Regions from separate parts of the Companilactobacillus heilongjiangensis genome, predicted to be linked through region 3. Evidence: predicted binding sites of a transcription regulator. Region 3 holds the regulator's gene; each other region holds the start of a gene.

Region 1 (11,001 bases), 420 kb from region 3:
AGCCTTCTGACTTTCGGCATAACTAGGTAAAGTGAAATTTCCCTTATTTCTGACCAGCTGCGATACATTAGGCATAGCCACAAGTGCAACGACGACCACAATGATCCAACCAATCAAAGCTGCAATATATCTGCTCAGCTTCTTTTGCATAACTCTATCTCCTTACATGAATATCACATAATTACTTTCTGAAAATACTGTGACAATCATAAATTTAATGAATTATTTATACAAGAGACAATTTCTGTATATCAGCCTATATTTAGACATATATTTGAATATGCAAAATATTGGACACATAATATTTTAAGTAAAGCGGTTACACTATGCTAGAATATTGTTAAGGTTTCCGGTAGTCAGAAAGTATTTTCTAACTATATATATGTTTTTGGGGAGAATTATAAAATGAAGATTGATGTCACTAACCACCTGACACTTGGTGCTAAACGTACGCTCAAAGCCTTTCGAGTTGCTATGTTTGAATCCTTGGCAGAACAAGAATTTGATAAGATAACTGTTAACGATATTTGCCAAAAGAGTGAATACCCTCGGGCCACTTTCTATAATTATTTCGATGATAAACTGGATCTATTGGAATATCTCTGGTCATACATCGGTCGTGATATCTTGAAACAACTTCCAAGTGTCGCTAAAAATGAAGATGGTTTGATTGAAACATTTAATTTGTTACTGGATTTCTTCCATGAACATATTCCACTATTGGAAAAAATCAAACTAAACAATGGCGTTGATTCGCATCTTTGGCATAATACCTCGCATTATTTGAAACATGAGGCTAATAGAATTATTGTGGAAAACGCCTTGCCCAGTACATCTGAACGTGTGCCTGCTAAATTGTTAGCTCGATTTTATAGTGATTTGATTGTTGTGATGTTGGAATGGTGCTTGTTCGAACAGCCTGATATTAGTAAAGTTGAGGCTGACCAGTACTTAACTACGCTGTTGCATGGTGGATTATAATTTGGGATTTAAAAAGAGACTTGCAAAATTGCAAGTCTCTTTATTTCGTGAACAATAATTAATTGCTACAACGTCAAAAATACCAGTAAAGCTATAAACAAAAATAAAAATGATGGTAATAAATATTTACCGCCTTTCAATGCAAGTTGATTAGCATTTATAAACTTTGAAAGCTTTTCCTGAACTTCTGGATCAGAAACCTTCTTCAAAGAATTTTGAGTTTCTAACTTTGTTTCCAAAACACGACGATAAAAAATCATTATCAAGATATCTGCCACTATTCCAACAAGCGCGGCAATAACCGTAATTGTACTATCCATATAGGAAATAAGAGTATATAGACTAACGAGCAAACCTGTCAGACTGATAATTAAAATAATATATCCGAACAAAAATACCCGACTGTTCTGCTTATTTCGTTTATACTCTTTAGGATATTCCTGAGCTAAAATAATCGACATTTTCCAAATTTCAATATCACCAATATTTTTACGCAACTTGTTAGACTTACGATTACTCCTAAATCCGATAATATACATCGGAATAGCAATAATCACTAATAAACTGCCAAGGATAATCTTAAAAAGAGTCATATTTTCCCCCACTTAACTTCTTATTTAATCAACCTATTGTCTTAATATTGCAAAGTTGTAAGTTAGTTTCATCTTTCCACACTAACGTCCAAATTTCTTTAAAACGTTCGATATTTGTATCTTCCTGAATCTGCTGATTATAACTCTCGGGCTTATTATCATACTGAAAATAGTCCCGCGCTTGGGCTGTCACAATAACCTGAACTTTTTCATCCGATGATGTAACGACTTGCTCCAAATCAATTATTACCAATCCATCAAGGTGATCTATTTTATGACCACGAATATACCCATTGATAATTCTCTTTTGTTTCGCGTAATAGTACGGTGACATCAGTGTTTTCAAAGTTTCCAAATCATTTTTAGTCCAAGCATCCTCCACCTTATAGAAAAAAGGTTCAAAGTGAGTATTCAATTCTGGAGTAAGTGCATCATATGTTTCAGGGATTTTATAATTTTCTCGACGATTACGCCTGTAAAAATGAAAAAAAGAAAGTCCTGAAAATCCAATTAAAGCAGCATCCACTAATGAGAAACGATTTCTCCCAAAGCCGCCGTAACCACGGTATCCGCGATAATTATCATAGTTGTCACTTGAATTGCTACTAGTACTGCTGCTTCCTGTAGAGCTGCCACCCATACTTCCGCCAGCTCGAGCAAATGTCCTCGTGGGAGTAATGATAAATAGAAATGATAAGCTCATAATTGCCATAATAAGTGTCATTTTTTTCAAAATTCAGTCCTCAATCTATATCAAAGTTGCTCTTAATTTACTGTACAGCAAACTAAAAATTTTAGTTGGCATTAAAAGCAATTAAATAATCATTTTAAAATTAAACGTCTCAAAAAGGCCTGCAAAAAAGTTGCGGGTCTTTTCCGAATTTTAAATATAACACAGACTAAACAATCAGAAGTATACATTATACCCAATTGACACTTGAACTCTCTGGCGGAATAAAAAAAAGAGACCTACATCTCTGCAAAGTCTCTTTAAAAAAGATTACTTGTTCAAGTATTCTTCAACAAGCTTCTTGTTATCTTCATTAGTAATTGATTCGTTAACAGCACGATCAGCCAATGTAGCTAGATCCTTAGTACTCAACTTCTTCATCAAACTTCTTACACGAAGTACTGATGTAGCACTCATTGAGTATTCATCTAGACCCATGCTCAATAGCAATGGAAGCATAGTGTTGTCACCTGCGGCTTCACCACACATGCCGGCCCATTTGCCTTCTTTATGAGCTGATTCAATAACGTGCTTGATCAATCTCAAGATTGAAGGGTTATATGGTTGGTATAGGTATGAAACGTGTTCATTACCACGGTCAGCAGCCATAGTGTATTGAATCAAATCGTTAGTACCAATACTGAAGAAGTCAACTTCTTTAGCGAATTGGTCTGCAAGAACAGCAGCGGCTGGAACTTCCATCATCATTCCTAATTGAATGTCGTCAGAAACCTTAACACCGTCTTTAACTAACTTAGCCTTTTCTTCTTCAAAGACCTTCTTAGCATCTCTAAATTCTTGCAAAGTACCGATCATTGGGAACATGATACGTAAGTTACCAAAAGCTGATGCACGTAGCAAAGCTCTTAGTTGAGTTCTGAAGATTTCTTGTCTATCCAAACTGATACGGATAGCACGGTAGCCCAAGAATGGGTTCATTTCTTCAGGAAGTGGTAAGTATGGCAAATGCTTGTCACCACCGATATCCATAGTACGGACAACGACTGACTTACCTTTCATGCCTTCAAGAACCTTCTTGTAGGCCTTGAATTGATCTTCTTCGGTTGGAAGGCTTTCTGATTGCATGTACAAGAATTCTGTACGGTACAAACCAACACCTTCGGCACCATTATCAAGAACACCTTGGAGATCATCAGGTGTACCGATATTAGCTGCAATATCAAAGTGCTTGCCATCAGCAGTAACTGAAGGTTCGTTCTTTAATTTTTCCCATTCTGCTTTTTCGTCAGCAAAATTCTTAGCTAATTCGCTGTAATGTTTGATGTCATCTTCAGAAGGATCAACAATAGCAGCACCGTTTAAACCATCAACGATAACCTTTTGTCCTTCTTTAACATCGGTTGTAATTGTATCAGTACCAACAACAGCTGGTAGTTCTAGAGAACGTGCCATAATAGCTGAGTGGGCTGTACGACCACCGATATCAGTAACAAATCCCTTAACATAACTGTTCAATTGAGCTGTGTCACTTGGTGTCAAATCGTGCGCAACAATAACGACATCGTGGTCGATTAATGCTGGGTTTGGAAGTGATACGCCAAGCAAGTGGGCCATAACACGTTTTGTAACATCACGTACATCGGCTGCTCTCTCTTGCATGTATGGGTTGTCTGTCATTCCTTCAAAAATGGCAATGAAGTTTTCTGAGATGTCGTGCAATGCTTGTTCAGCATTAACATTCTTATCTTTAACTTCTTGTTCAACTGCACCTGTAAATTCTGGATCAGCCAAAATCATCTTGTGAGCATCAAAGACTTGAGCTTCTTCTTCACCTAGAGATTCCTTAGCGATATCTCTGATCTTAGTTAGTTCATCATCTGATGTTGAAATAGCATCCTTAAGACGACTGACTTCTGCATCAGCATCTGAAATACTTTTCTTTGTGAAAGACAAATCTGGTTGAACTAAAAGGTATGCTTCAGCAGTAGCGATACCATCACTGGCTGCAATTCCCTTAATAGTTTTAACCATTATTCTGCCAAACCTTCTTTTGTCATAGTATCAGCAATAGCAGCAACTGCATCAGCAGCATCGTCACCATCAGCTGTAATTGTAACGTCAGCACCTTGGCCAACACCGAGTGACATAACACCCATGATTGACTTCAAGTTTACTGATTTACCTGAGAATTCGATATTGATATCTGAGCTAAATTTACTTGCGGCTTGTACCAACATAGTAGCTGGACGTGCGTGGATTCCTGTTTCTGCAATAATGTGAAATTCTTTCTTTTCCATAATAAATACCTCACCATATAATTATAAAATTCTGTAGCTGTACTACAAATATTCACTAATTAATTTACCATTATCTTCAAATTTTCACAAGGGCTTTGCATAAAAAACCTTGAGATAAGTCAAGTGTGATAAGACGTTTAACGCTTACAACACTAGAGCCTGAAAGCGTTTATATTATCATCCTTTTTCACATAAATTTGAAAAAAATTTATTTTCTACTATTAACTTAATAATTTTTAAAAAAATCCAAGACTTAGCACTTGCATTACTCGAGTGCTAATTATATACTACCGTTGTATCCTTTGATAAAGGAAAGGTGGGGTGCGAATGTTATGTCAGAATTGTCATAAAAATGAAGCAACAATTCATCTATATACGAGTGTTAATGGTCAACGGACGGAAATCAATCTCTGCCAAGACTGTTATCAAAAGTTAAGAAATCAAGCTAACGAAGGTATGAATAATATGGCACAAAATCCAAACGGTGGATTTTCTAGTTTCGAAGACTTGTTCAACGCTTTGAATGGCGCACAACAACCTGATGCTTTCGAGCAACAAGGTCCTCAAACTCAAACAGGCAATGGCGGCGGTAATAATGGCCGTAAACCTCGTGGGAATGGAGTCTTAGATCAATATGGTGTCGATCTTACTGCCCTTGCTAAAAAAGGACAAATCGACCCTGTAATTGGTCGTGACAAGGAAATCAGTCGAGTAATTGAAATTTTAAATAGAAGAACTAAAAACAACCCTGTCTTAATTGGTGAAGCAGGTGTTGGTAAAACAGCCGTTGTCGAAGGTCTTGCACAAAAGATTGTCGACGGCGATGTCCCTGAAAAGTTGCAACACAAACGAGTCGTAAGACTTGATGTTGTCTCACTTGTTCAAGGCACTGGTGTCCGTGGTCAATTCGAACAAAGAATGCAACAATTGATCAACGAATTACAAAAACAAACTGATATCATCCTATTTATTGATGAAATTCATGAAATTGTTGGTGCTGGTAATGCTGAAGGCGGCATGGATGCGGGTAACGTTTTGAAACCTGCCCTAGCCCGTGGCGAACTTCAACTTGTCGGTGCAACTACTTTAAATGAATATCGTACAATTGAAAAGGATTCAGCTTTGGAGCGTCGTCTCCAACCCGTTCAAGTTAACGAGCCTACGGTTGACGAAACTGTTCAAATCCTAAAGGGTCTTCAACCTAAATATGAAGATTATCACCATGTAAAATATTCTAATGAAGCTATCACAGCAGCAGCTGAATTATCAGCTCGTTACATTCAAGACAGATTCTTGCCTGATAAGGCCATTGATTTGATTGATGAAGCTGGTTCAAAGAAGAACTTGCAAATCAACCACGTCGATATGGAAGACTTAGATAACAAGATTTCAGACGCTGAAGTCCAAAAGCAAGCTGCCCTTCGTAATGAAGATTACGAAAAAGCTGCCTACTATCGTGATCAAGTTTCTAAGTTCCAAGATATGAAGAACAGCAACAAAGATGAACCTGCTGGTCAAAATATCGTAACTGATAAAGAAATCGAAAATATTATTGAAGAAAAAACTAACATTCCAGTTGGTGAACTTCAATCTAATGAACAATCTCAATTGAAGAATTTGGAACCAGATTTGAAGAGTCACATTATTGGTCAAGACAAGGCCGTTGCTGACGTTGCCAAAGCTATTCGTCGTAACAGAGTCGGCTTTAACAAGTCAGGTCGTCCAATCGGTTCCTTCCTATTCGTAGGACCTACTGGTGTTGGTAAAACTGAGCTTGCTAAACAACTTGCCCGTGAACTATTCGGTTCCGAAGATTCAATGATTCGTTTCGACATGTCTGAGTACATGGAGAAACATTCAGTTTCTAAGTTAATCGGTTCGCCTCCAGGGTATGTTGGTTACGAAGAAGCCGGTCAATTGACTGAAAAAGTTCGTCGTAATCCATATAGTTTGATTTTGCTAGACGAAATCGAAAAGGCTCACCCAGATGTTATGCATATGTTCTTGCAGATTCTCGATGATGGCCGTTTGACGGACTCTCAAGGTAGAACTGTTAGTTTCAAAGATACTATCATCATCATGACTTCTAACGCCGGACAAGGCATGCAAGAAGCAAATGTCGGATTCGGCGCTGAATCAGCTGGTACAACTAACTCAGTTATGAACCGTTTGTCAGAATTCTTTAAACCAGAGTTCTTGAACAGATTCGATGGTATCGTTGAATTCAATTCACTAACAAAAGATAACCTATTAAAGATTGTCGATCTCATGTTGGCTGATACTAACAAGATGATTGCCGATCAAGGTCTAAGCATTCATGTAACAAAGGATGCTAAGAATAAATTAGTAGATTTGGGCTACAATCCCAAGATGGGTGCTCGTCCACTCCGTCGTGTGATTGAAGAACAAATTGAAGATAAAGTTGCTGACTATTACTTGGATCATGCCAAGGATAAGCAACTAGAAGCACATCTTGATAAAGATGAAATTAAAATTTCTAAGTATAGTGCACCTGATACTGAAGAGTAGTTAATCTACCAAATTTAGTGGTGCTGAAGATAAAAGCTCGATCAAGTCCTGAGGGATTTCTGGTCGAGCTTTTTTGTTGTTTTGCCGTCTCCAGAGATGCGAGCATTCACCTGCTATGCGGACCGATTCGAGCCACAGTACGGTCTCGAATCTCGGTTTGAAGCCTTACCAAAGACCGGTAAGTCTCCAAACTCGCCCGGTGGTGTAATGGCTAAAGCCATAACGCCACACCCACAGCTGGTGAATGCTCACATCTCTTCCGACTTATTTATTGGATTTTATGATTCAGTTTTAAATTGCCATTGTTCAACTTATTACTTTCATCCTCTTCTTTAATTACATTACGAAAAAAAATGACCAATTATCTACATACTTGATAGATAATTGATCATTTAAGTTTGGTGGTTCTAATACTCGATTTTCATCAAAAAAAATAACCGCTCTAACTTTGGCGAGTTAACGGCTGTTTTTTAAATTAACGTAGCCATTTGTCTTTAACAAGACCACCGAGCTACAGGAAGGATGTTCAATATCCCTCTTTTTTTGTACAAACGTATTATAGCAAATAAAGGTTTGACCTTCGTCAATCGTGTTTTACAAATAACACTTAATTTTCTAAAAGACTATTGAAAAAGTGAGCTATCTACATATTTTTATAGATAACTCGCTTTTTTGTTTCTTTTAAATAAACAATTCAAAATCAGTAAAACTAATCCACTGCCCGTACCAATAAAACTAGTCTACTTGACTGACGACCCGAAATAGATAAAGCTAACACTCAACTTAGCCGGAGGTCGATAATGATGATGTAGCCAGCTGTGCAAGTGGAGTTAGGGATTTATCCCTTACTCCACCGACGTATTTTGAAATTCGTGTACTCTGCGAAGTTCAAAATCGAGGCGCGAGACGCAAGGCTTTCACCGGTCGCATAGCAGGCTAGCATCGTCATTATCGACCGGAGGCGGCAATCAAATTAAACACTGTCTGAAATCGTCCAATTAACTCGAGTTTTATAAACTCCTGCGACGTTCCATTTAGACTCGAGATATAGCAAGATCCCGTTGTCCTTATCCCATCCTAGTGAAACTAATTCTTCATCTTTGACTGTATTCGCAACTACTGCGGGTTCTTCCAGAAGATTAGTATATTTACCATTGTTGTAGAAACGTAATTGACCTGCGAAAATATCGCCTGCATCAGTTTGTAATGGTGAATCCTGTGAGACTGACACTACCAAAGGGTTCTTATAACGGCGCATATCTTCAACTTCCATCATATTATTCGGTAAATTTAACTCATCTGGCCGTGCTAGTGTTTTTGAGGCACTAATGGAATTGATGGTTCCATAGTCAATATCATTTACCTTATTAACAACTACTGAATTAGTTGTATAATTCAACGTCTCGTCATTACCAAATTTTTGATAAGTATTATTGTCGTCATTTTTACCAGTAATATATGGTACAGATGTGTAGCTTGTCTTCGAATCAATCCCAGCAACAGTTGTATCGACTTCGATGGCATGACTTTCATTGATTTTGAAATTTAACCCAGAAATAATTAAATCCGTACTGTTAGTATCATCATTATCAACTAATTTATAATTTGTCGTATCTTTGCCATCCAGCTTAACACTGGCAACTTGAGTTCCCTTACGCAAAGGCAATGTGTAATCTGCCTCCTTCAACGTTCCTGAGGTACTCTCATTGGTAACTGTATCCTTGTATCTGACTAAATCACCGTTATTAACACCAAAAATCACCGTGTCAGTATCGTTGTTGTCGTGGAAAGTTTCATTACTCAATGTATCATGCAATTCCAAATCAGGACCACCCTCTGGCAGCACGTGTAGGTATGCATCTTCTGTCGTGTAGGAATACATTTTCCCATTATATTTAACTTGAATAATAGCTAGGAAAATCGTTCCATCGTCATCCAAAGTAGTCGCCGGTGTTGTGTAAGAAAGTGCTTGCGGATCATCTTTCAAAATCTGCGTTCTTGAGTGCGTGATTGGGTCTTCTTTGTACCATTTAACTGTGTAGTCATTGTCCCCATCACTGTCATCTTCATCTTCATCATCTAAATCTCCAATATTTCCTCGGAGATCAAAAGTAGCAGTGCTTCCAGCATGAACCGTCTGATCTTCCAGTCCTCCACCAATCAATACTTCGGTCGATCCAGTAATATCTTTACCACTTGGATTATGCATCGTTGCAGTAACTGTAACGACACCACCGAGACGATTCGTATTAGCTGTAATCAGTCCATCTTCTTCATCGATTGTTGCTAAATTAGGATTATCAATACTCCATGAAACAGTACCAGTAAAGTTTGCAGGTGTCGGAGTAGCATGAGCATAAGTTTCAATATTAACAATATCATTAACTGAATTGTATAAATAATCATCATCCGTTGTTACTTTCACGCTTGTCGCATCCACTGGTTCTGGCACGGCATGTACCGTTGCTACATTAGAATAAAGTTGCTTTGATTTAACTATACCTAATACCGTTGACCAGTAAGTTTCAAGTTGATAATAGGTGGTTCCCGTCGTTGTTGGAGTAAGTTTTAATTTCTTATCAGTTCCGTCTTTTTTTGGTGATACTTTTGACCAATTTTTCCCATCAGTCGACTGATACCACTGATAATGACGCACCAAAAAAGCGACACCAATTATTTGTGCTGCCATTGAACGTCTGGCATCTGCATAAACTGTCTTTGTCTGATCAACTTGAATATAAGTTTCTTCAGCCGGTTGTAAAATATATCCGCTTCTAGTACGCAAACCTAGAAAGGACCTTGCATTACCACTGGGCTTTTTATATGGCGTTACTTCAGTGACTTCCGCTTCTTCAGCACTCACTTTTTTATATCTACGATTAAACGAAGAGGCAGAAAGTATGGAAATAAATATTAATATTATTAACCAACGTTTTTGTGATTTCCGCATCATTAAACCCCTTACATTATTTATGTATAAAAAGTATATCATCTTACAAATTGTCTATATAATCAGTTTAGATAATTTAATTTTAGCTAAAATGATTCAAATTATAAGAAAGATTATTTGACTTTTAATTGAATTTGGACCTTGGTTTGTCTATCATTTCCAGAGCTGAGAGTATTCCAACTAATTTTTTATGAGTAGATATATGGGCAATATCTCTGATATCTTATATAAATTATTGCTGTGGATGCTAAAACATCGGTCACATTCCAACAAACTAAATCTTTAAAATATTCCAGCCTCTGGGTGCCAGTTTTTTCACCAGCAGTGAAGGTGGCGTAATGGCTAAAGCCATTACGCCACCGGACGACTTTTGAGACGCGATTTTCGGCTCAAAAGCGAGGTGCGAGACCGCACTCTGGCTCGCACCGGTCCTCACAGCAGGTGAAAAAAAACTGGCACCCGGAGGCGGCATATTTCAAAGCAACCCACCAAAGTTTAAAATTTTCTTTACTCTTTATTAGGTTTCCTTTAAATATCCTTAAGATACCTATATAAAGGCAATTAGGGGAAATTTTTCATGTTAGAATTACACTAATTTAATGTTAGAAGGGAATTATTATGGGAAAGAAAAATACACAAGACTTTTCCCATAACGGGGAAAGAACTATGGAAAATAATGTACTCTCACCTAAAGTTAAAAAATTAGCTCGCGATGATGTTGAAATTGAAGTTCACTATGTTGATTCTCTTGGCAAAGAAATCTCCGACTCTACTACGATCAAGGGCCATTATCTAGATAAATTAGATATTCCTTGGAAAGAGATACCTGGATTTGTTCTGTCATCAGTCACAAACTTTCAACAAACATTTATCCCTAATTCTGACGGAATCTATTTAGTTTACGCTAACCAATTGTCAGCTCCGGTCATCGTTTATCACCGCAATACTGACGGAAAATTA
Region 2 (11,001 bases), 290 kb from region 3:
ATTGAAGTTTTTCATAACTTTCAAATCGAGTAGGGGTTCCTTTTTGGTTAACTGACGGCGAATAAATAAGAACGTTAATAAAAGACTGATGACGAGTAGAATCACCAAGTTAGTGCCAAAACTCTTAGTTGCTCCAGCTTGATTGACCACATAGAGCAGGCCAATGATACCAAGTAGGTAGACGGTTGAAATTAAATCCAGACTAGCTTTGTGACGAGGCATGACATCTTTGATATAAATAAGACCACTGATAAAAATTACGATCATAATTAACAAAAAGATGACGAATAGTCCTTGCCATTGAACAAAGTTTAGAACAATCCCGGAAATAATTGGACCACTAGCTAAAGCTGAGCCCATGACTAGTCCGGCGTAACCCATAGTTGCACCACGTTTTGACTCGGGTGTGATGGACATTAGAACAGATTGAAATGATGGGAATAAAACCCCGACACCGATAGCTTCCAAAGCCCGACCTAACATGGCGATGGGAAAGTTTGGTGCAATGATAATAACGAAAGTTCCGAGTGCAAAAATTGCGACAACACTTAAAAAGATTTTTTTGAATGAAAAGTTATTTAACAGCCATGGACTGATTGGCATCATGATACACATAATCAGCATGAAACCAGTAGTTAACCATTGGATTGTGGGAGCCGTAACACCGAAGAATTTCATCAAGGTTGGATAGGCAGTTGATAGTGATGACTGACTGATCGACATTGTAAAAGTTCCGGATAACAAAGTGATGATAAATAACTTACGAGCCAGGCTATTTTGAATTTCACCTTTATTCATAAAAATACCCCTTTCTTTTGTTTAGTCTAATAACAATTTAAGGATAGCCTAAAATAAAAACACTGTCCAATTGATTGATTAATTTATAACAATTTTGGCAGTGTTTTTAATGTCCATTATGTATTTAAGGTGGTGCCGTTTCCAGAGCTGAGAGCATTCATCTGCTGCGCGGAACGGCTCGAGCCAAAGAGCGGTCTCGAACCTCGGTTGAAGCCTTGCAAAACCAGCAAGTCTCCAACACGCCCGGTGGTGTAATGGCTAAAGCCATAACGCCACTTTCGCTGCTGATGAATGCTCTCAGCTCTTCCAACTCATTTGTTACAGATGTTTGTATTAATTATATTTTGGTTTCAAAAGTGGATTCAATATAAGAACATTTGAATGTTCCTATACTTAATTAATAATGATTAACTAGTCGGAAGAGCTGGGAAATATTTGTGTGCCGTGGTAGTGGTATAAGTACGGGAGGTATCTCCCGTACTTATACCACCGGACGTGTTTGGAGACTTGACGAACTGTGTCAAGACTTCAAACCGAGACTTGAGACCGTACTTTGGCTCAAGTCGTTCCGCACAGCTTGAGAATAGTTCCCAGCTCTGTAGACGGGATATTTAAATTTTAAAGGAACCAATCGCGGATACCATCTTTTATCATTTGCTTAGATCTATTAAATAAGTTTTGATGGTCAGTGTTTTCGATTTCGTCATATAGGTGAGTGTTTATTTTACTCAGAATATTGGCAAATTGATCAAGTTCTTCATCGGTCAAAGCATTTAGAAATTCGGGCACTGTTGATTCCATAGTAGCTGTTTGGCGTCCTAAATCAGTTATTCGAATAATTGTCATGCGGCGGTCGGTGGTCGACTTTTCTTTAGTGACCAGTTGTTTTTTAACTAATTTATTGACGAACTCAGCGGTCGATTGGGCGCTCAAGTCAAGTCGTGTAGCTAATTCTTTTTGTGAAAGACCATTAGATTGTGACAGGGCAAGCAGGATTTTACCTTGGCCTTGAAACATGAATTTTCTTTCGTCTTCATCGGTATTTCGATGGGCAACTTTGTCAGCAACGTGTCGCACCATACCGAATTCAATTAATTTTCCAGCGGCATTTTTTTGTTTAAGTAAATCAGGCATAAGCATTACCTCCAAAGGCTATTATACAGCTTAAATAAAAAATATTCAGGTGGCCTGATTAAAATGCTTGCATTTTTAGTCAGGTACCCTTATGATTAATTTTAATCAGGTGACCTGATGAATTAATAAAACAACGAGGCAATAAATAATGACACTAAATAATGCAATCGAAGTTAGCCACTTAACAAAAAAATTTAACGATAAAACAGCAGTTGATGATATTTCCTTTAACGTCAAACAAGGTGAGGTGTTCGGACTCTTGGGACCCAATGGTGCCGGGAAAACAACCACTTTGCGAATGATAACGACATTGTTAAAATCCACTAGCGGCACGGTCAAAATTTTTGGTCACGATACTGCTAGTGAAGGGAAGTTGGCCAGATCGATGTTTGGACTGACTGGGCAATATGCATCGGTTGATGAAGATATCTCCGCCCGTGAGAATTTAATGATTTTTTCAAGATTAAATGGTTTATCACGAGCAGATTCAAAAAAGCGGACCGAAGAATTGCTAGAAGAATTCTCACTGGTCAATTCAGCTGATAAGTCATTAAAAGATTTCTCAGGTGGGATGCGCCGCAGATTGGATTTGGCAGTTAGCTTGATTACTCGTCCGGCTTTGATTTTCCTAGACGAACCAACTACTGGATTGGACCCTCGAACTAGAACGCAAATGTGGGATACGATTAGAAAATTGGTAGCTCAGGGTTCCACAATTGTATTAACGACACAATATCTTGATGAAGCAGATCAATTGGCAGACAGAATTGCAGTTATCGATCACGGTAAATTAGTAAAAATCGGAACACCTTCAGAATTAAAGCAACAGATTGGTGGAACTAATTTAAGTTTTACTGTGAGTGATAATCAGCAAGTTGATTCAACGGTTAAATTAGTTACCGATAAATTAGGCGCAACTGTTCATCTGGCAGGGCAACGCTTGAGCACCAACTTGGCTGGAGTTGATCAATTATCAAAATTATTGGCAACTCTACAGCAGGATAAAATTTCAATTACTGATTTAACAGTCCAAGAACCATCTTTGGATGACGTATTTATGAATTTAACCGTTGGTAAAAATTAAAAAGGATAGAGGCTTTTATTATGGACGTACAAACACACCGTGGAAATTTAATTATGAATACTGCAACAATGGCTTACCGTAATTTATTAAAGACAATTCACAACCCTGATAGAATGATGGATGTAATTATCCAGCCGGTCATGTTTATGTTGATGTTTGGCTATTTATTCGGAGGTGCAATCGCCGGTAATGTTAAAAATTATTTACCAACAATTGTCCCCGGAATTTTGATTCAAACAATGCTTTCAGCGTCATCAGGTTCTGGTTCACAAATTAGAGAAGATTTGGATTCAGGAGTATATGATCGTTTCAAATCATTGCCAATGGCACATATTGCACCTTTGGCAGGTCAACTTTTCGCTGATATTCTAAGATTAACAATCGCCACAATAACTTCATTAACGACCGGTTATATCATGGGTTGGCGTCCAGCTGCCGGCTTCGGTGGAATTGTTGTCAGCGGATTACTTGCTATCTTTATCGGTTGGGCAATGTCTTGGATTTTCGCATTGCTAGGGATGTTAGCCAAGAGTGCCACAACGGTTGAAAGTTTCTCATTGATGATTATGTTGACTTTATCATTTCTATCAAATGCCTTTATTCCAATTCACACATTGTCAAAAACTATGCAAGTTATAGCATATATGAATCCCATTACTTATGTGATTATTGCTATCAGACAGATTTTGGCAACAGGTCGCTGGACCAATGAGGCCTTTCTAGTATTGATTTTTGGAATTATGATCGTGGTTGTATTTGCTCCATTAACAGTTTGGGCATATAACCGTAACAACTAAAAAACTGTGTTTTATTGCACGTTTCTGGCTGCGTATTTAAAACAAAAATAGTTATGTCACAGTTCAGTTTTTTTAATTCTTCAAAGTAAACAAAAAAGGTAAACAAAAAAACATGACTTCGATAAAATATCGAAATCATGTTTTTTTAACTAAAAGTATCATTGAAACGAGTTACAAACGACAGAAATTTAAACGGCCGCTCTGCACCCTCTTCTTTTTACTTGTCAGCCTTGTTTGTCATAATATCATCAATCAAACCATAGTCCTTAGCTTCTTGGGCTGTCATGTAGTTATCACGATCAGTATCCTTTTGAAGTTTTTCGAATGATTGGCCAGAATTATCAGCCAACATGTGGTTCAATCTCTTTCTTGTCTTCAAAATTTCTTGAGCAGCAATTTCAATTTCAGTCTGTTGACCTTGTGCGCCACCTAATGGTTGGTGAATAAGAACAGTTGAGTTTGGAAGTGCAAAACGTTTGCCCTTTGTACCTGATGACAAGATAACTGATCCCATTGATGCAGCTAATCCTGTAGCGATAGTTTGAACATCAGATTTAACAAAGTTCATTGTATCAACAATGGCTAAACCGTCGGTAACTGAACCACCGGGTGAGTTGATGTACATTGAAATATCTTTGTCTGAATCTTGAGCATCTAGGAATAGAAGTTCAGCAATGACTGTATTGGCCATTTGACTGTTAACTTCACCAGATAACATGATGATTCTATCTTTTAATAATCTTGAGTAAATATCATAGGCACGTTCGCCACGTGAGCTTTGTTCAATAACTGTAGGAACTAACATTTAAAATGCCTCCTGTTTTTAATTAGCACTCTTAATAGCACAGTGCTAATTTAGCATAATATGATTTGTGGGTCAACAAACAAACCTTAAAATATAAAAAAAATTAGGATTTGTACGATAACTTTTTCATTATCGCACAAATCCTATTGTTTTAATCATTGTTTGACTTGCTCTGAGACTTCTTTGGAATTAAATCCTGATTTTACACGTGACCAGATAATGTGGAATGTGTAAGCAGATGTGAATGCTAGACACCATGTAATCAAGTAACAAACGACAATGGCAACGATTGGATGAGCCAGAGCCAAATTGTGGCCGAAGATTCTCCAGATGATCTGGAACCAGAAAACGTTTGATAGGTATGCACGGTAAGCATAGACAGCTAAGAAGTGAAATACAGGTAGAGCCTTGGAGTTGTTGCGCAAATGATACATTGATAATGCGGCAACTAAACTAATAACTAATAATGCATACAAAGTCATTGATGGCTTGTAGTAAGGAGCATTAGTCAATTGAACAGGGAATCCATAAGCTGATAGTTCACTGTTCGTCCAATAATAAACGGCAATGATTGCTACAGCTAGGAAAATCCAAGTCTTTCTAATAATTGTTTCAAATTTTTCACGATATACCCAAGCGATAACACCAAATATTCCATAAATAACGAAACTAACAAATAGTCTATCTAATAGGTACCAGTTAGTAGCTTGGGGTCCGTGGAATACGTTGGCATCGTAAAAGTATAGCCATGCCGCATAGCCGACAACTGTCAAAGCAATTGCCCAGATAGCATTAGTAGTACTTTTCTTGACCCAATGTCCGAGTGCCCAGAAGAATGGCATTAAAATGATAAATTGAAGCATCATAGTGTTATACCACAGGTGCGGTGCAGCATTACCGTTTATAAAGTTCCATAAGAAACTGCCGACACTATTAAATTGATTTACTTGTTGAACGTCTGGAAATATTAGTAAATATGCCAATGTCCACCAAATTGTAGGTACAAAAAGAGCAGACCATTGTTTCTTCATATATCCACCATAGTTATTCCAGCTGTTGTTGCCAGTAGTTCTGGTAGTTGTGTATAAAATACCAAAAATAAAGGCTGGAGCTGTGAATTTAACTAGATTATAAATAATCCCAATAAATGTTTGGGCGTTGTCTGGTGGATTGGTGCCTAGAACGACACCAAGAACAGTCTGCATCATAACGGCAGTACAAGCGAAGACTTTCATGTAGTCCCCGATATCAGCGGGTCTTGTATTGTCTAATCTTGAATTCATTAGTCATTTCCCCTTTTGCTTGATTGTGAGATCAACAAAGGGACTTCTTACGAGCTAATATAATCGCTTCCAAAATAAATTGCAAATTAAATTTTTAGTTCAGAACGTTGAAAACTCAAAAATAACTTGATTAATTCATTACTGATTTCTCGTTGAATGTCGGTCAAATTACTAGCAGGTGAGCATAGAAAAATCGTTCTCTGCAATGGTTCGGGAGTCAGTCTAGCCAGTTGCACTTGCTCATCAATAGTCTGCCAAGTAACTGAAGGGATGAAACTTAATCCAATACCAGCTTCAATGAGACCACGGATAGTTGCTGGATCGTCAGTTTCGTACATGTAATTTAAAGAAATCCCTCGTTCGTTGAAATAACGGTCGATGGTATTTCGTAAGGGATTATTCTTAGTCAGACCGATAAATTTTTCACTTTTAATTTCTGTTGGGTTAATAAATTTCTTGGTATAGCCAAATTTGGAATTCCAACCAACGAAGATTTCTTCTTTTAATACAGGAACGTTTGTCAGATCTTTGAGTGGGTGACTGGTAACGATAAAGTCGAATTGTTTAAAGTCAGCTTCTCTGACCGTATGCTGTGCCAGACTTAGTCTAACATTTGGAAATTTATCTTTAATATTGGTTACAATACTGGGAATAAAAGGAGATGCCACTTCCAACAAGATTGAAATAGGTTGATCGGAATTATCAACTCCGCCTTGAACAGCATTAACACCACGATCCAATTCTTTCAAACTATCATTAACATAGCTGAAGAATAATCTACCAGCACGATTTAGTTTTAGAGTTCTACCAGTTCGATCAAACAGCTGGACTTGTAACTCGTCTTCCAATTGTTTGATGGTTTTACTGACAGCTGGTTGTGAAATATAGAGTATTTCAGCAGCTTTGGTAATACTTTCTTGATTCGCAACGACTGCAAAGCATTTTAATTGTGTTAAATTCATCCCAATATTCTCCATTCATAACCGTTTAGTTATGTATCATTCAATTTATGTATTATACATGTTATGATTACGCTTTTATACTAGGAAATGTGAGATCAGCAAATAAGGATGATTTGGAGGTGAATGTATGCGTACTTTATGGATATTCCCAGGACAAGGTGGACAACGTTCGGGGATGTTGGATAACGTACCACAGGATTTAAAAACTAAAGTTAAAGATTTGACTGGGGTTGAGTTGACCGATGATGAAGAGGCCTACAAAGATTCCATACAGATTCAATTAGGGATTTTGATTTTACAATTATTTAACATTAGACAGTTACACAGTATTGATGAAAAGCCTGATGTTGTTGCTGGGCATTCTTTAGGAGTGTTTGGTGCCGCAGTTGCTGCTGGAGTTTTGACGGAAGAAGATGCAATTAAGATTGTCTTTCTCCGTTCGACCAAGATGAAGGAAGCTTATCCAGTTGGATATGGCATGGGAGCAATTGTTGGATTGACTCGCAAGGAAGTAACCGCACTAGTTGAAAAGGTCAATGCGCCTGATGTTTATGTTTCAAATCAAAATTCAGAGTTGCAGATAGCATTGTCTGGCTCATTGGATGGTATCAAGAAAGTTTTGGCTTTAGCAAAAGACAATGGCGCTCAAAAGGCACTTATCTTGAAGGTACCGAATCCATCGCATTCACCGTTGATGCAATCAGCTGCCGATGCTTTGCGAGAAGCATTCAAGACAGTCGAATTGAAACGTCCCAATTGTACTTATCTAACTAATTACAACGGTCATGCCGTTCACACAGTAGATGAGGTTAAAAAGGATATGATCAACAATCTGATTTATCCGGTTTATTGGGACACGATGATGAGTGTTGCCAGTGAATTGGGTATTGATACAACGGTTGAAGTGATGCCGGGGCATGCATTCACCAAGTTGGTTCATTCTAAATTGCCTGATCTGAGAAATATTACCATGAGTGAAATGGGAATTGATGATACTGAATTTCTATTAAAAAAATGGAGGAAAATAAATGACTAAAAGAAGTTGGACTACACATCGTGATGCCAAAAACGCTAAGTTAGAAAAAGTTGCACCAATGATGGATGGTAAGTTTGTACAAACTGAAAACGCAAAGGAATTGTTGGAGGACTTAATTACCCCCGGAGACAAAGTTGTCTTGGAAGGAGATAACCAAAAGCAAGCTAGTTTCTTGTCAAAAGTATTAGCTTCGGTTGATCCAGAAAAAGTTCATGACCTACACATGATTATGTCATCTGTTTCAAGACCAGAACATTTGGATATTTTCGAAACAGGTATTGCTAGCAAGTTGGACTTTTCATTTGCCGGACCACAAAGTACTCGTATCTCACAAATGATTGCTGATGGAACAATGACCGTTGGTGATATCCATACATATCTTGAATTGTATGCACGTCTATACGTTGACTTGATTCCTAATGTCGTCCTAGTTGCTGCCGATAAAGTTGACCATGACGGTAACTTGTACACTGGTGCTAACACAGAAGAGACACCTGTAATCGTTGAATCAGCTGCTTTCAAAGACGGAATCGTTATTGTTCAAGCTAATGAAATCGTTGATAAAGTTCCACGTGTTGATATTCCTGGTGACTGGGTCGATGTTGTTATTCAAGCCGACCAACCATATCAACTAGAACCACTATTCACACGTGATCCACAAAATATTACCGAATTACAAATTCTGATGGGTATGATGGCAATCCGTGGTATCTATGAGAAACATAATGTACAAACAGTTAACCATGGTGTTGGTTTTAATACTGCCGCTATCGAACTATTGCTACCTACATATGGTGAACAACTAGGCTTGAAAGGCAAGATTGTTCCTAACTGGGAAGTTAACCCTACACCGACATTGATTCCTGCTATTGAAAGTGGCTGGGTCAAGACTATTCACAGTTTCGGTGGTGAAGTTGGTATGGAGAATTACATCGCTCACCGTCCTGACATTTTCTTCGTTGGTAAAGATGGAACAATGAGATCAAACCGTGCTTTTGGTCAAATGGCTGGTCAATATGCACTTGATATGTTCGTTGGTTCAACTCTACAAATTGATAAATATGGTAACTCTTCAACTGTTACAAATGGTCGTCTATCTGGATTCGGTGGTGCTCCTAACATGGGTAGTAACCCAACAGGCCGTCGTCACTCAACACCAGCATGGCAAAGTCTACGTCCAGACAATGATCCACTAGGCAAAGGACAAAAACTAGTCGTACAAATGGTTGAAACATTTGGCTCAAACAAGAAGCCAGTTTTCGTTGACCACTTGGATGCTGAAGAAGTTAGAAAAGAAGCTAAATTAGCTAATGTTCCTATCATGATCTATTCAGAAGATACAACTCATATCGTTACTGAAGAGGGTATCGCATACTTGTACAAGACAGATAGTATGGCTGAAAGACAAGCTGCTATTGAAGCTATTGCCGGAGTTACACCAGTTGGATTGAGAAGTGATCCTAAAAAACTTGCTGACTTACGTGCACGTGATATCGTCGCATTGCCAGAAGATCTTGATGTACATCGTAAGGAAGCTAAACGTTCACTTCTTGCTGCACAAACAATGGACGACTTAGTAAGCTGGTCAGATGGACTATATAATCCACCAGCTAAGTTCAGAAGTTGGTCATAAAATGCAAATTAAAACATCTGTTGCACAATTAGCAGTTGATGCTCTGAAGTGGGAAGTAAACTTTACCCCCAAGCCCGGATTAGTAGATGCATTATCCAATGGGTCACATGATGATATGGATTTAAATTTGTTCTTAAAGTCAGCTGATAGTTTACTATCGGGATTCCAACAGACAGCTGAAGTCAGTTTTGATCGAGACATCGATATTAATTTACGTGAAGATATCGGTGCAATCGGTAGACAGACAGAGGCGGACATGTTCCAAGCAACCAATGGGGTTAATACTCACAAAGGTGCTATCTGGACCATGAGTCTGTTGATAAGTGCTGCAAGCGCATTGCAGACCAATGATATAGGACAAATATTACTATCGGCGCAGACATTAGCTAATTTACCAGATAAATATGTTCCACAAAGTGCTAAGAAGACTCACGGTATGGCAACAAAGAAAAAGTATGCTTTATCGGGAGCTCGTGGTGAAGCTCAGAATGGATTTCCTAACATTAGAAAAGTTTTGAGTTACACGAATGATGCGGACGATTTGTGGATCCGTCGTTTGATGTTGTTATACAGCAATGTTAACGATACAAATATTGTTTATCGCAGTAATTTAAAAGTTCTGCAAATATTACAGAGAATTTCAAGAGAAATATTTGAAAGCAACACGCCGGTTATTGAGAATTCAAAGTTTGTCGAGTTGGAGAAATTCGTCAGTGAATACAATATTTCACCAGGTGGTTGTGCAGATTTATTTGCAGCAAGTTATTTTTTAGATAGTTTAGCGGATAGGGTAAATTAAGTATTCCGTCTACAGAGCTGGGAAATATTCACCAGCTCTTCCGACTAATTAATTGTTAAATGTAAAAATATTCAAATACCTTTTATATTCAGTTCATTTTGGATACTGGAATGTAATTGATGCGAATATTTATAATAAATTATCAATAAGCACTATGAATTAATTTAAAAAATGTAGGAGAAAATTAAATGGAAAAATTACATTATAAATTTGAAACTAAGAATCCCATTCAAAAACCAGTTCACATTGGTGTAGTTGCTTCTGGTGACCTTGAAGTAATCTTTCGCCCAACAGATTCTGATGAAACTGTTGTAAGTATTGTTACTGGTAGTGATGGTTTTAAAGAAGTTTGGAAAAACGTTTTGGACCGTTTCTTTGCAAGATATCCAATCCAAGCAAATATTGAAATCAATGACTTCGGTTCAACGCCCGGTGTCGTAAATCTTCGTTTAACTCAAGCAATGGAGGCATTACACGATGAAAAATAGTTTTGTTGAATTACATGCACGTGAACGTGCTGAGGCATTGCTTGACGATAATGCCCGTGAATTAGTTGGACCACTTGATAATATGATTTCACCACACTTGGAGCCACAAGGTATCGTGCCTGAAAGTGATGATGGTGTAGTTTTAATGCGTGGCACTATCAATGGTAAGAATGCTCTAGTTA
Region 3 (11,001 bases):
CATCAGGGGCTTTATTCAAGTCGGGGTGATACTTTTTAGAAAGTTTCCGGAATGCCTTTCTTATATCGTCATCAGAAGCGTTCTTATCAACGCCGAGTACGTCATATGGATTTTTATCTGCCATTAAATCACCTTTATGTAATAGGACTAAACGTCTTATTCCTTTTTAACGCTCAAAAGAGCAGTTATTGTTTTTACTATACCATAAACGGTTTTAGTAATTAAACCACTGCTCTTTATCACAATCATTATTTCTTATCTTTATCAGGATCTACTTCTGAGAAGTCGCCGTCAACGGTATTGTCGTCTTTAGGTTTCTTGCCATCAGTTGAACCAGTTGCGCCATCGGCATTTGCACCGTTAGCTTGTTGTGCTTCTTGAGCCTTTTGATAAAGTTTAACAGAAAGGTCTTGAACAATCTTATTCAAATCGTCACGTTTCTTCTTCATGTCTTCAAGGTCACCAGAGTCTTGAGCTTTCTTCAAAGCATCACGAGCATCTTGAGCTTTCTTGATTTCATCGTCAGAAACTTTACCCTTAACGTCTTTTAGAGTCTTGTCAGTAGCGAACAATGTTTGTTCAACGTCGTTCTTAACGTCAACCTCTTCCTTACGTTTGTTATCTTCTTCTTCGTGTTCCTTAGCTTCCTTCATCATCTTGTCGATTTCTTCATCGCTCAAGCCTGATGAACTCTTGATAGTAATCTTTTGTTCCTTGTTAGTACCCATATCTTTAGCAGATACATTAACAATACCGTTCTTATCGATATCGAATGTAACTTGGATTTGTGGTACGCCACGAGGTGCAGCAGGAATATCAGTCAATTGGAAACGACCTAATGTCTTGTTATCAGCAGCCATTGGACGTTCACCTTGTAAGACGTGAATATCAACAGCACTTTGGTTATCAGCAGCAGTTGAGAATACTTGTGACTTGCTTGTTGGGATAGTTGTATTTCTATCGATCAACTTAGTGAAGACACCACCCATTGTTTCGATACCAAGTGATAGAGGTGTAACATCAAGTAAAACAACATCCTTAACATCACCAGAGATAACACCACCTTGAATAGCAGCACCTAAAGCAACGGCTTCGTCAGGGTTGATTGAGTGATCTGGTGCTTTACCAGTCCACTTAGCAACAGAATCTTGAACAGCAGGAATACGTGTTGAACCACCATTTAAGATAACTTTGTCAATGTCAGAGTTTGTTAAGTTAGCATCCTTCAATGCGTTGTCAACAGGAATCTTTGTTCTTTCAACAAGGTCTGATGTCAATTCATCGAATTTAGCACGTGTCAAAGTTTCTTCCAAGTGAAGTGGACCATTGGCACCTGATGAAATAAATGGAAGACTGATTGATGTTTGAGCAACACCTGATAAGTCCTTCTTAGCCTTTTCAGCAGCATCCTTCAAACGTTGTAAAGCCATCTTGTCTTGACCCAAATCAACGCCATTCTTAGCCTTGAATTGTTCAACTAACCAATCGATAATCTTTTGGTCAAAGTCATCACCACCAAGATGTGTATCACCATTTGTTGAAAGTACTTCGAAGACGCCATCGCCCAATTGAAGTACAGAAACATCAAATGTACCACCACCAAGGTCATAAACAAGGACTTTTTCGTCACCCTTATCATTATCTAGACCATAAGCAAGTGCTGAAGCTGTTGGTTCGTTAACGATACGTTGAACATTCAAACCAGCAATCTTACCGGCATCCTTTGTAGCTTGTCTTTGTGAATCATTGAAGTATGCAGGAACTGTGATAACAGCATCTGTAACTTTTTCACCTAAGTAGTCTTCTGAGAACTTCTTGATGTGTTGCAAAATGAATGCTGAAATTTCTTGTGGTGTGTATGACTTGCCGGCTACAGTAACTTTGTAACCTGCTTCACCCATGTGACGCTTGATTGATGAAACTGTATCTGGGTTAGTGATTGCTTGTCTCTTTGCAACTTCACCAACTTGAATTTCACCATCTTTAAAGGCAACAACTGAAGGAGTTGTTCTTGCGCCTTCTGGATTAGTAATAATCTTTGGAGAGCCACCTTCAAGAACGGCTACAGCAGAGTTTGTAGTACCCAAATCAATACCAATAACTTTAGACATAAACCTAAACCTCTTTTATTTTTTTTATTTATTAATTTATTGTGCAACGACAACCATTGCTGGACGAAGTACACGATCCTCAAGTTTATAACCCTTTTGAAGAACTTGTACAACGGTATTTTTAGCATGCTTATCATCGGCTGGAACAGTTTGAACAGCTTGACTAAAGATTGGATCAAATTTCTCACCAACACCGTCAATTGCTGTCACATGATTATTTTCAAATGCTTTAACCATGTGTTGTTGAACCATTTCAATGCCCTTTTTTAGTTGCTTGCTGGCATCATCGTCAGCTTCAACACTCAAAGCACGTTCAAGATTATCCAAAACAGGTAGAATTTCTGTGGCCAACTTTTGACCATCATATTTAAGGATGTCAGCGACTTCCTTGCTATGACGTTTGGTCATATTTTGCATTTCTGCTTGGCTTCTTAAAAGATTGTCTTCTAAGTCAGAATTCTTTTTCTTCAAATCCGCAATTTCTTTATCTTTGGGATCGATTTTCTTAGCCTGTTCTGCTTTAGCTTTCGTTGCAGCTTTTGCATCAGTCTTTGGAGCTGCTTCTTTTTTAGAAGTCTTCAAATTCTGGTCTGTTTCTTTATCTGCCATTACTTCCTCCTAAAAATTTCAAGAATCATCATACCTTGAATAATAATCAATTAGTCTTTTGGCTAATTCAACTCTAAATTCTCCGAGCAAACCAATCAATTGTGAATAGTGCATGGTTGTTGGGCCAAGTAAGGCAATAACACCTTTTCCATGATGTCCAACATCGTAATTTGCAGTGATGATACTGTAATTTTTCAACGCATCACTACCTAATTCACTTCCGAGACGAACACGAATGCCGTCATCAGAAATGCTAGGATCTAGTAATTTTCTCAAATCAGTACTCTGATTCATAATTGAAAACAGCGACTGAACTTGCGATAGATCATCATTGTTTGCATAATTCAAAAGATTCAATTGTCCGTCGACATAATACTTCTCGGCACCAGCCTTTTTGAAAAGCTGATCCATCATATCCAACAGTCCGTCGGATGAGTACATATACTCGGAAAGAATTGCTGGCACATCGTTGTGCAACATTTGAATAACCTTTGGTAAAGGCTGTCCAACTAACTTGTCGTTTACGATGTTAACAATTTTTTCAATTAAAGAAGTATCAAAATCATCATCTATTGTATAAATATTATTCTCAACATTATTATCGCTTGTAACGATGATTGCCATAAGTTGATGTGGGTTCAAAGGAACAATTCTAAAACCTGTTAAAAGGATTGAACTGCTCTCAGGACCTAAAGTGATAGCTGTGTAACTGGTCAGATGAGATAGAATCTTGGCAGATTGTTCAATAATATCATCAATTTGGTGATATGTTTTGCCAAAATCATCGTCAATTCTCTGCGCAATATCTTGTGGCACGCTTGTAGGCTGTACCAAATGATCAAGATAATAGCGGTATCCCATCGCTGAAGGAATTCTACCAGATGAAAGATGGGTTTTCTCGAGATAACCAACTTCCTCTAGCATTGCCATTTCATTTCTGATTGTCGCAGAACTTACATGGAAAGGTAATTCATTCATCAATGTCTTCGAACCAACCGGCTGGCCGGTATCTGTAAATATGCGCACGACTTCTCTCAAGATAGCATCTTGACGTTGTGATAGCATTATACCGTCCTCCTTTTTAGCACTATTCATACCTGAGTGCTAACAATGTAAAATATAACAATCTATCCTATTAGTGTCAAGTATGCACGCTCAATTTCTCTAATTTTTCAGCGATTATTTTAAATTTGGCATTCTATGGTAAGATTTAGGAAAAATCCAATCAACACGAGGTAAATTATGCTCAATCAAATTATTGGTGTAAAATTTCTTGCTTCCAGATCTTATGAAGAACTACTTGAAAAACCTTGGGACATTTTAACTTCTGGAGATCAATACAGCTACGTTAGCCGTGGCTTCAAAGTTGCAGTTGGTGATTTAGTTATCGTTCCAAATTCTGGATACAATGACACGGTCGTTGTCCCTGCTGTTGTTACTGAAGTAGATATCAACGAAGAGCCCACACGCGCCACCCGTCCGATATTAGCAGTTATTACTAAAGAACAACTTATGCACCGTGAAGGACAAGCATATGGTGTACATAAAGAACTGACCAATCGTGAACTTATTTTCAAACAATTGAATAAGGAATACGACCAAGCAGTCAGAATGGAACAGATTAAGAAGATGTCCAAAACCAATCCAACAATTGCCGCCCTTTTGAATGAATTAAACAAGCAAGACGAAATCTTAGAAGAACATCACTCACTGCCAAAAACACAGATCACTCGAGCTATTGATTCTAAATTATTTTAAATATTGAGATTGTGACAAAACATGGTCAGCTTTCGAGCATTAAGGAAAATAGCTCCAGTAATCCGATTTTGGATTGCTGGAGCTATTTGTTTTAAGCTGAAAAGCTATGCTTTGTTGCAAGTTTGAGGTGAAAATAGTCACATCACAGCCCCATTATTTTTGTAAAGCTTTAATAGAATTCTTCTTATCAAGTTCCAATTGTTTAACCAAACCATCAGCACCGTCAAATTTAACCTCGCCACGTAAATAACGGACCCATTCAATAGCGACGTGTTTGCCATAAATATCCTGATCAAAGTCGAAGATATTAGTCTCAATCGTCACACCGGTATTTTCTTTGAACGTCACATTATAGCCAACTGAGGTCATGGCGTTATACCAGACACCGTCAATTTTCATCCGCGTGGCATAGACACCAATGGCTGGTATTACTTGTGAACCATCGACTGCCAAATTGGCCGTGGGATAGCCCAGTGTCCGACCTCTTTGCAAGCCGTGAATGACTGTCCCTTGGTTTTGGTAGACATAACCCAGAAATTCATTAGCAGTACCCATATGACCTTGCAAAATAAACTCTTTGATAGCACTTGAACCAATTTTTTGTCCATCAATCAATTGCTCAGGGACTGTGACTGTTTCAAAGCGGCCTTGAGCATAATTTGGCAGGTTTTGCATATTGGCAATATCTTTCTTGCCATAAGTATAGTCAAATCCAGCTACAACAAACTTAGCCTTGAGGCCAACCATATATTGATCGACAAAATCTTGTGGCTTTAAGTGCGCAAAATCGTCAGTAAAATGAACAAAATAGAGGTAATCCACCCCTAATTGTTCTACTAATTCAGCTTTACGTTGCATAGTTGATAAATACTTAAAATCTGTTTCATGTTGATAAATCGTTCTTGGAGAACAGTCAAACGTCATCAAAACAGCCTTGAGGTTGCGTTCATGAGCTAATTCAACACCAGTTTTAATAACCTTCTGATGTCCTAAGTGCACGCCATCAAAGAATCCCATTATCAAGACTGTGTCACTTGCTGGGCGTTGTTGTTCCAATAACGGATGTTTAACGTTTATAATCTGCATTTTTTATCTCTTTTATTTATATTGCCGCTTCCAATTTCAAAATATGAAACCAGCGACTAACGTGCTAATTAAATTTTTATGAATAAGTCAGTCACTAATTATTTTTCAATAACATTAAATCAGGAACCCACATATCTCTTACTTTATCATACTTGTAAAGAGCTTTCGTAACGCCATCTCTTTGTACACGTAATTGCTTAGTTTTGTCAGAATCAACTGCTTCTAAGAATCCACCATGTAACACACGAACTTCCCACTCTTCGTCATTTAACTCATAACTAGGAACGTCTGTTAGTACGTCATCGATTGATCTTAAAAAGCTGTAGTCTTCATTATCCATCATGTCTGAAATTTGACCAATCGTGAAAGTCTCTTCAATAGGAAAGCCGGCACTCTTAACACGTGTTAATTGTGACATAAAGGCTGGTAAATCAAGCATGTGACCAAATTCAACCGCCAATGTCCTGACATAAGTTCCTTTTGAACACTTAACGTGGAATTTGATAGTCTGATAACCAGTTGCCTCGTCAAAAACGGGTTCACCCATAATATGAAAGTCGTAAATATGAATGTGTCTTTCTGGCCGTTCAACTTCAAGTCCAGCTCGAGCATATTCGTAGAGTTTCTTACCATTTACTCGAACAGCAGAAAACATTGGTGGAATCTGTGTTAAATCGCCAGTCATCTTTTCAAAAATTGGATTCAATTCATCAATCGTAAAAGGCTTAGTTAATTTTTGTTCGTCAACAGTCTCCCCTTCACGATCCTCAGTAGTTGTCGACTTCCCCAAGGTGATTTCACCTTCATACTCTTTAGGAGAGCCTGTCAGCGTGTTTACCAGTTTAGTAGCCTGTCCCACACAAATTGGCAAAACTCCATTGACTAGTGGATCTAGTGTCCCTGTGTGGCCAATTTTTCTCGTATGTAGTATTTTTCTTAATTTATAAACATAATCAGAACTAGTTTGTCCGATTTCTTTATTTAATGGAATTACTCCGTCCATAATAATCTCCGTATCTGTGTAATATCATCAACAATTTTACTAGTATTTGGGGGAAAAAGGTAGAGGATTGTGTTATTTGGCGATTGCCGCATGCGGGTGTCAGTGATAGAACCTGCGGTGGGACCGGTTCGAGCCAAGGTCTCTCACCTATCATTGCGGGCTCCATCACTGACACCCACACGATAAGTTGATAACCCACTATGAATATTTCATATCCTAAAACAGCTTAAATACTTTTATACTCAACTAATACCGATTAATTAGTCGGAAGAGCTGGGAAATATTTGTGTGCCGTGGTAGTGGTATAGATACGAAAGGAATCTTTCGCACCTATACCACCGGACGTGTTTGGAGCCTTGACGAACTGTGTCAAGGCTTCAAACCGAGGCCCGAGACCGCAATTTGGCTCGGGCCGTTCCGCACAGCTTGAGAATATTTCCCAGCTCTGGAGACGGCATACTTAATTAAAACAAAAAAATCAGGAGTTCCTAGATATTTATCTAAGAAAACCTGATTTTTTATTTTGATTCAAAACTAAAATTCGTAATTTTATTATAGTCCCCAAAGATGAATATTATCTACTCTGGAAACGTCATAATCCAATTAATTAACGATTAGCTTCGTCTTGATGTAACTTAGCAATCAACTTATCAATCTTTTCACCATAGCGAATTGATTGATCTTGTTTGAATTCCAATTCAGGAACTTTGTACAAAGTCAATTTTTGACCAAGCTCACGTCTGATCAATCCTTTAGCTTTATCTAAACCTGCTTGTGTCTTTTCGACGTCACTAGCTTTTTCAGAAAGAATGCTGTAGTAGATGGTTGCTTGTTGCAAATCACCTGTCATTTCAACACCTGTAACTGTTACGCCTTGAACTCTTGGATCACGAACACGTTTCAAAAGAATGTCGTTAACTTCTTTTTGGATTTCTTGTTCCACACGACCAATACGATGTTTAACCATATCGTACCTCCTACGTTATTTAATATATCTATTTATGTCAATATATGGTGCTAGTTATTAATTATTTTTAGTATCGGTTTCAATTGGATACAACTACAAATTCAAAACCTTGAGTTTTCTTATGACAAACTCAACAAAAATAAACTAGTCGGAAGAACTAAGAAATATTTGTGGGCAGTGGAAGTGGTGTTAGAGCTTTAGCTCTTACACCACCGGGCGTGTTTGGAGACTTGCGTTTCTTGCAAGGCTTCAAACCGAGGTTCGAGACCGCCTTTTGGCTCGGACCGGTCCGCACAGCCAGTGAATATTTCTTAGTTCTGGAGACGGAATACTTAACTAACACTACTTGCCAGTAATTCTCTATTTATTCATCACTGCTTGATTATATCACACCATGATTCCAAAAAAATAAAGTCAAAATGTTTATTAAACATCGTGACTTTATTTTAATTATCATTTAAATTACGAGTTTACTTTACAGGAACTTCTTCCATTACGTAAGCTTCAACTTCGTCGCCAATCTTAATATCGTTGTAGTTTTCGATTGTGATACCACATTCGAATCCTGAACCGACTTCTTTGACGTCGTCCTTGAAACGTTTAAGTGAAGCAAGCTTGCCTTCGTAGACAACTACGCCATCTCTAACAAGTCTGACACCACTATCACGTTGAATCTTACCACTATCAACGTAACAACCAGCAATTGTACCAATCTTAGAAACATTGTATGTTTCACGGACTGTTAGGTTACCAGTAATCTTTTCTTCATAGACAGGTTCAAGCATACCCTTCATGGCTGCTTCAATCTCATCGATAGCTTTGTAAATAACTCTGTGTAGACGAATATCAACATTTTCATCCTTAGCTTGAACTTTAGCTTGAGCTGTTGGACGAACATTAAATCCAATGATGATAGCATTACTTGCAGAAGCAAGGTTAACATCACTTTCAGTAATAGCACCAACGGCAGAGTGAATGATATTGACACGAACGCCTTTAACTTCAATCTTCTTCAAACTTCCGGCAATGGCTTCAGCAGAACCTTGTACATCGGCTTTAATAATAACGTCGACTTGTTTAAGTTCTCCCTCTTTCATTGTTTCGAATAAGTTATCAAGTGTAACAGGATTTGTGTTTTGACGTTCCTTTTGAAGGGCACGACTAGCACGTTCTTCACCGGCTGCACGAGCTGTCTTTTCATCATCGAAGACAACGAACTTATCAGCTGATTCTGGCACATCATTTAGACCAGTAACTTCAACTGGCTCTGATGGCTTAGCAGCTTCAATGTCTTTACCGTTGTAGTTTGTCATTGTTCTAACACGACCGAAGGTATTACCAACAACAATTGGATCTCCAACATGCAATGTACCTTGTTGTACAAGCAATGTAGCAACAGGTCCACGGCCCTTGTCCAACTTAGCTTCGATAACAGTACCGATAGCTTTTTGTTCAGGGTTAGCTTTCAATTCCAAAACATCTGATTCAAGCAAGATCATTTCTAGCAATTCATCGATGTTTGTTCCCATTTTGGCTGAAATATTAACAAAGATAGTATCTCCACCATAACTTTCAGGAACAAGGTCATATTTCATAAGTTCTTCAGTAACGTGTTGTGGATTAGCACCCGGCTTATCAATCTTATTGATGGCTACGATGATAGGGTCATTTGCGGCCTTAGCATGGTTGATAGCTTCAATAGTCTGTGGCATAACACCATCGTCAGCTGCAACAACAAGGATAACGATATCAGTGATATCAGCACCACGAGCACGCATATTTGTAAAGGCAGCGTGTCCTGGAGTATCCAAGAATGTAATCAATCTATCTTTAAGACGTACTTGATAAGCACCGATATGTTGAGTAATACCACCAGCTTCACCAGCTGTAACGTGTGTATGTCTCAAGTGATCAAGCAATGTAGTCTTACCATGATCAACATGTCCCATGATAGTAACAACGGGAGGACGTGTAACAAGGTTATCTGCATTGTTAGCTTCAGCATCAAAGTACTTGTCGATATCGGCAACATCTTCTTGAACCTTTTCTTCAGCCTTAATACCATAATCTTCGGCCAACAACTCAATAGTATCTTTATCTAATGACTTGTTTTGGTTGATCATAATACCAAGCATGAATAGCTTCTTAACTAATTCAGCTGGTTCTCTGTGAAGTAACTTACCAATATCTTGAGCGTTCATACCTACTGTATAAGTAAGTGTTTCTGGCAATGGACGTTCTTTTCTTTGTGGCATTGGCTTCTTAGGTTCGGTACGTTGACGTTGTTGACGCTTGCGTTCCTTCTTCTTACGACGACTACCAAATGGATTGGCAAGGTTCGTCTTGTGGCCAAAGTCACGGTTGTTATTAGTTGGTTTTGCCTTCTTGTATTCTGGCTTTGGAACTTCAACATGAGCTACAGTTGACTTTGGAGTCTCCTTAGCCTTAGCAGCTACATTGTTGTTATTGTTTGGTCTTCTGTTTTGGTTATTATTTTGGCTATTGTTGTTACGGTTATTGCTATTGGTATTGTTATGGTTATTATTGTTGTTTCTGTTAAAACGACTTTGGTTTTCGCCATTGTTGTTATTAGGACGGTGATTGTTCTGATTATTTCTGTGAGTATTATCGCTACTATTGTTGCGATTATTAGGACGATTATTGTTATTTCTAGTTGGATGACTAGGAATACGACTTGCATCAGCGATGTTTGTCTTAAATTGTTCTAGATACTTGTTACCAGCACTTTGTGTTGGACGTGGTGCTTGTGATTGAGTGCCGTTAGAACGATCACGTCTGTTGTTGTTACGGTTTCTGTTATCACGTGATTGTGAATTGCGGTTATTGTTATTACGATTGTTTGTATTGTTGTTACGATTACCATTATTATTGCGGTTATCGTTACTACGGTTATCACGTGATGGGGTATTACGGTTGTCGCTTCTGTTGTTGCTATTAGCATTAGCAGTAGTGTTGTTATTACGATGGTTAGTATTCGAATTATTGCTGTTTGGACGATTACCATTGGATGTGTGATTGTTGTTGCGATGGTCAAAGTGACCGTTACCCTTATTAGCATCTCTTCTTACAGCAGTAATCTTGATCTTAGTTTTGTGATCACCAGAATTGTGATTACTACCTTCGTGTTTTTCACCGGCTTTTGCAGGTTGTGCAGGTCTTGATGATTGTGTTTGATGTGTTGCAGGTTTTGAAGCTGGTTTAGCAGCAGGTCTTGTTACAGGCTTTGATGCGGCCTTTGCAGGAGCTGGTTTACCACCCTTTAAATTACTTACAATCTTCTTTTCTGCGCCTTCATCTACTGATGACATATGGTTCTTAACGTCGATACCTAATTTACTGGCGGCATCTAATACTACTTGATTCTCAACACTATTTTCTTTTGCAATAGTATAAATTCTCTTTTTGACCATCCTATCACTCTCCTTAATTGTCCATAAATTCTTTTA

What was found. The regulator HrcA, encoded in region 3, represses chaperone genes, less so after heat shock. The targets are predictions, from matches to a motif close to TTAGCACTCNNNNNNNNNGAGTGCTAA.
Region 1: a site for HrcA is predicted at 4,816-4,842, ahead of JP39_RS08475 (ATP-dependent Clp protease ATP-binding subunit). Genes of this name have one in related genera too.
Region 2: a site for HrcA is predicted at 4,641-4,667, ahead of clpP (ATP-dependent Clp endopeptidase proteolytic subunit ClpP). Genes of this name have one in related genera too.

What each region holds. Positions count from the first base shown of each region.
Region 1 is NZ_CP012559.1:1,860,736-1,871,736, forward strand. It holds gene JP39_RS08445 (MMPL family transporter) at 1-150, opposite strand, end outside; gene JP39_RS08450 (TetR/AcrR family transcriptional regulator) at 406-981, shown strand; gene JP39_RS08455 (hypothetical protein) at 1,047-1,574, opposite strand; gene JP39_RS08460 (Tim44 domain-containing protein) at 1,603-2,307, opposite strand; gene ptsP (phosphoenolpyruvate--protein phosphotransferase) at 2,575-4,296, opposite strand; gene JP39_RS08470 (phosphocarrier protein HPr) at 4,296-4,562, opposite strand; gene JP39_RS08475 (ATP-dependent Clp protease ATP-binding subunit) at 4,890-7,091, shown strand; gene JP39_RS08480 (Ig-like domain-containing protein) at 8,065-10,044, opposite strand; gene JP39_RS08490 (MucBP domain-containing protein) at 10,660-11,001, shown strand, end outside.
Region 2 is NZ_CP012559.1:1,729,087-1,740,087, reverse strand. It holds gene JP39_RS07945 (DHA2 family efflux MFS transporter permease subunit) at 1-798, opposite strand, end outside; gene JP39_RS07940 (MarR family winged helix-turn-helix transcriptional regulator) at 1,417-1,932, opposite strand; gene JP39_RS07935 (ATP-binding cassette domain-containing protein) at 2,081-3,016, shown strand; gene JP39_RS07930 (ABC transporter permease) at 3,037-3,813, shown strand; gene clpP (ATP-dependent Clp endopeptidase proteolytic subunit ClpP) at 4,031-4,618, opposite strand; gene JP39_RS07920 (acyltransferase) at 4,774-5,901, opposite strand; gene JP39_RS07915 (LysR family transcriptional regulator) at 5,988-6,863, opposite strand; gene JP39_RS07910 (ACP S-malonyltransferase) at 6,991-7,899, shown strand; gene mdcA (malonate decarboxylase subunit alpha) at 7,892-9,532, shown strand; gene JP39_RS07900 (triphosphoribosyl-dephospho-CoA synthase) at 9,534-10,331, shown strand; gene JP39_RS07895 (malonate decarboxylase subunit delta) at 10,520-10,819, shown strand; gene mdcD (biotin-independent malonate decarboxylase subunit beta) at 10,809-11,001, shown strand, end outside.
Region 3 is NZ_CP012559.1:1,442,306-1,453,306, forward strand. It holds gene dnaJ (molecular chaperone DnaJ) at 1-124, opposite strand, end outside; gene dnaK (molecular chaperone DnaK) at 249-2,111, opposite strand; gene grpE (nucleotide exchange factor GrpE) at 2,148-2,720, opposite strand; gene hrcA (heat-inducible transcriptional repressor HrcA) at 2,739-3,785, opposite strand; gene JP39_RS06555 (hypothetical protein) at 3,963-4,478, shown strand; gene ribF (riboflavin biosynthesis protein RibF) at 4,632-5,564, opposite strand; gene truB (tRNA pseudouridine(55) synthase TruB) at 5,659-6,567, opposite strand; gene rbfA (30S ribosome-binding factor RbfA) at 7,175-7,534, opposite strand; gene infB (translation initiation factor IF-2) at 8,005-10,965, opposite strand; gene JP39_RS06580 (L7Ae/L30e/S12e/Gadd45 family ribosomal protein) at 10,979-11,001, opposite strand, start outside.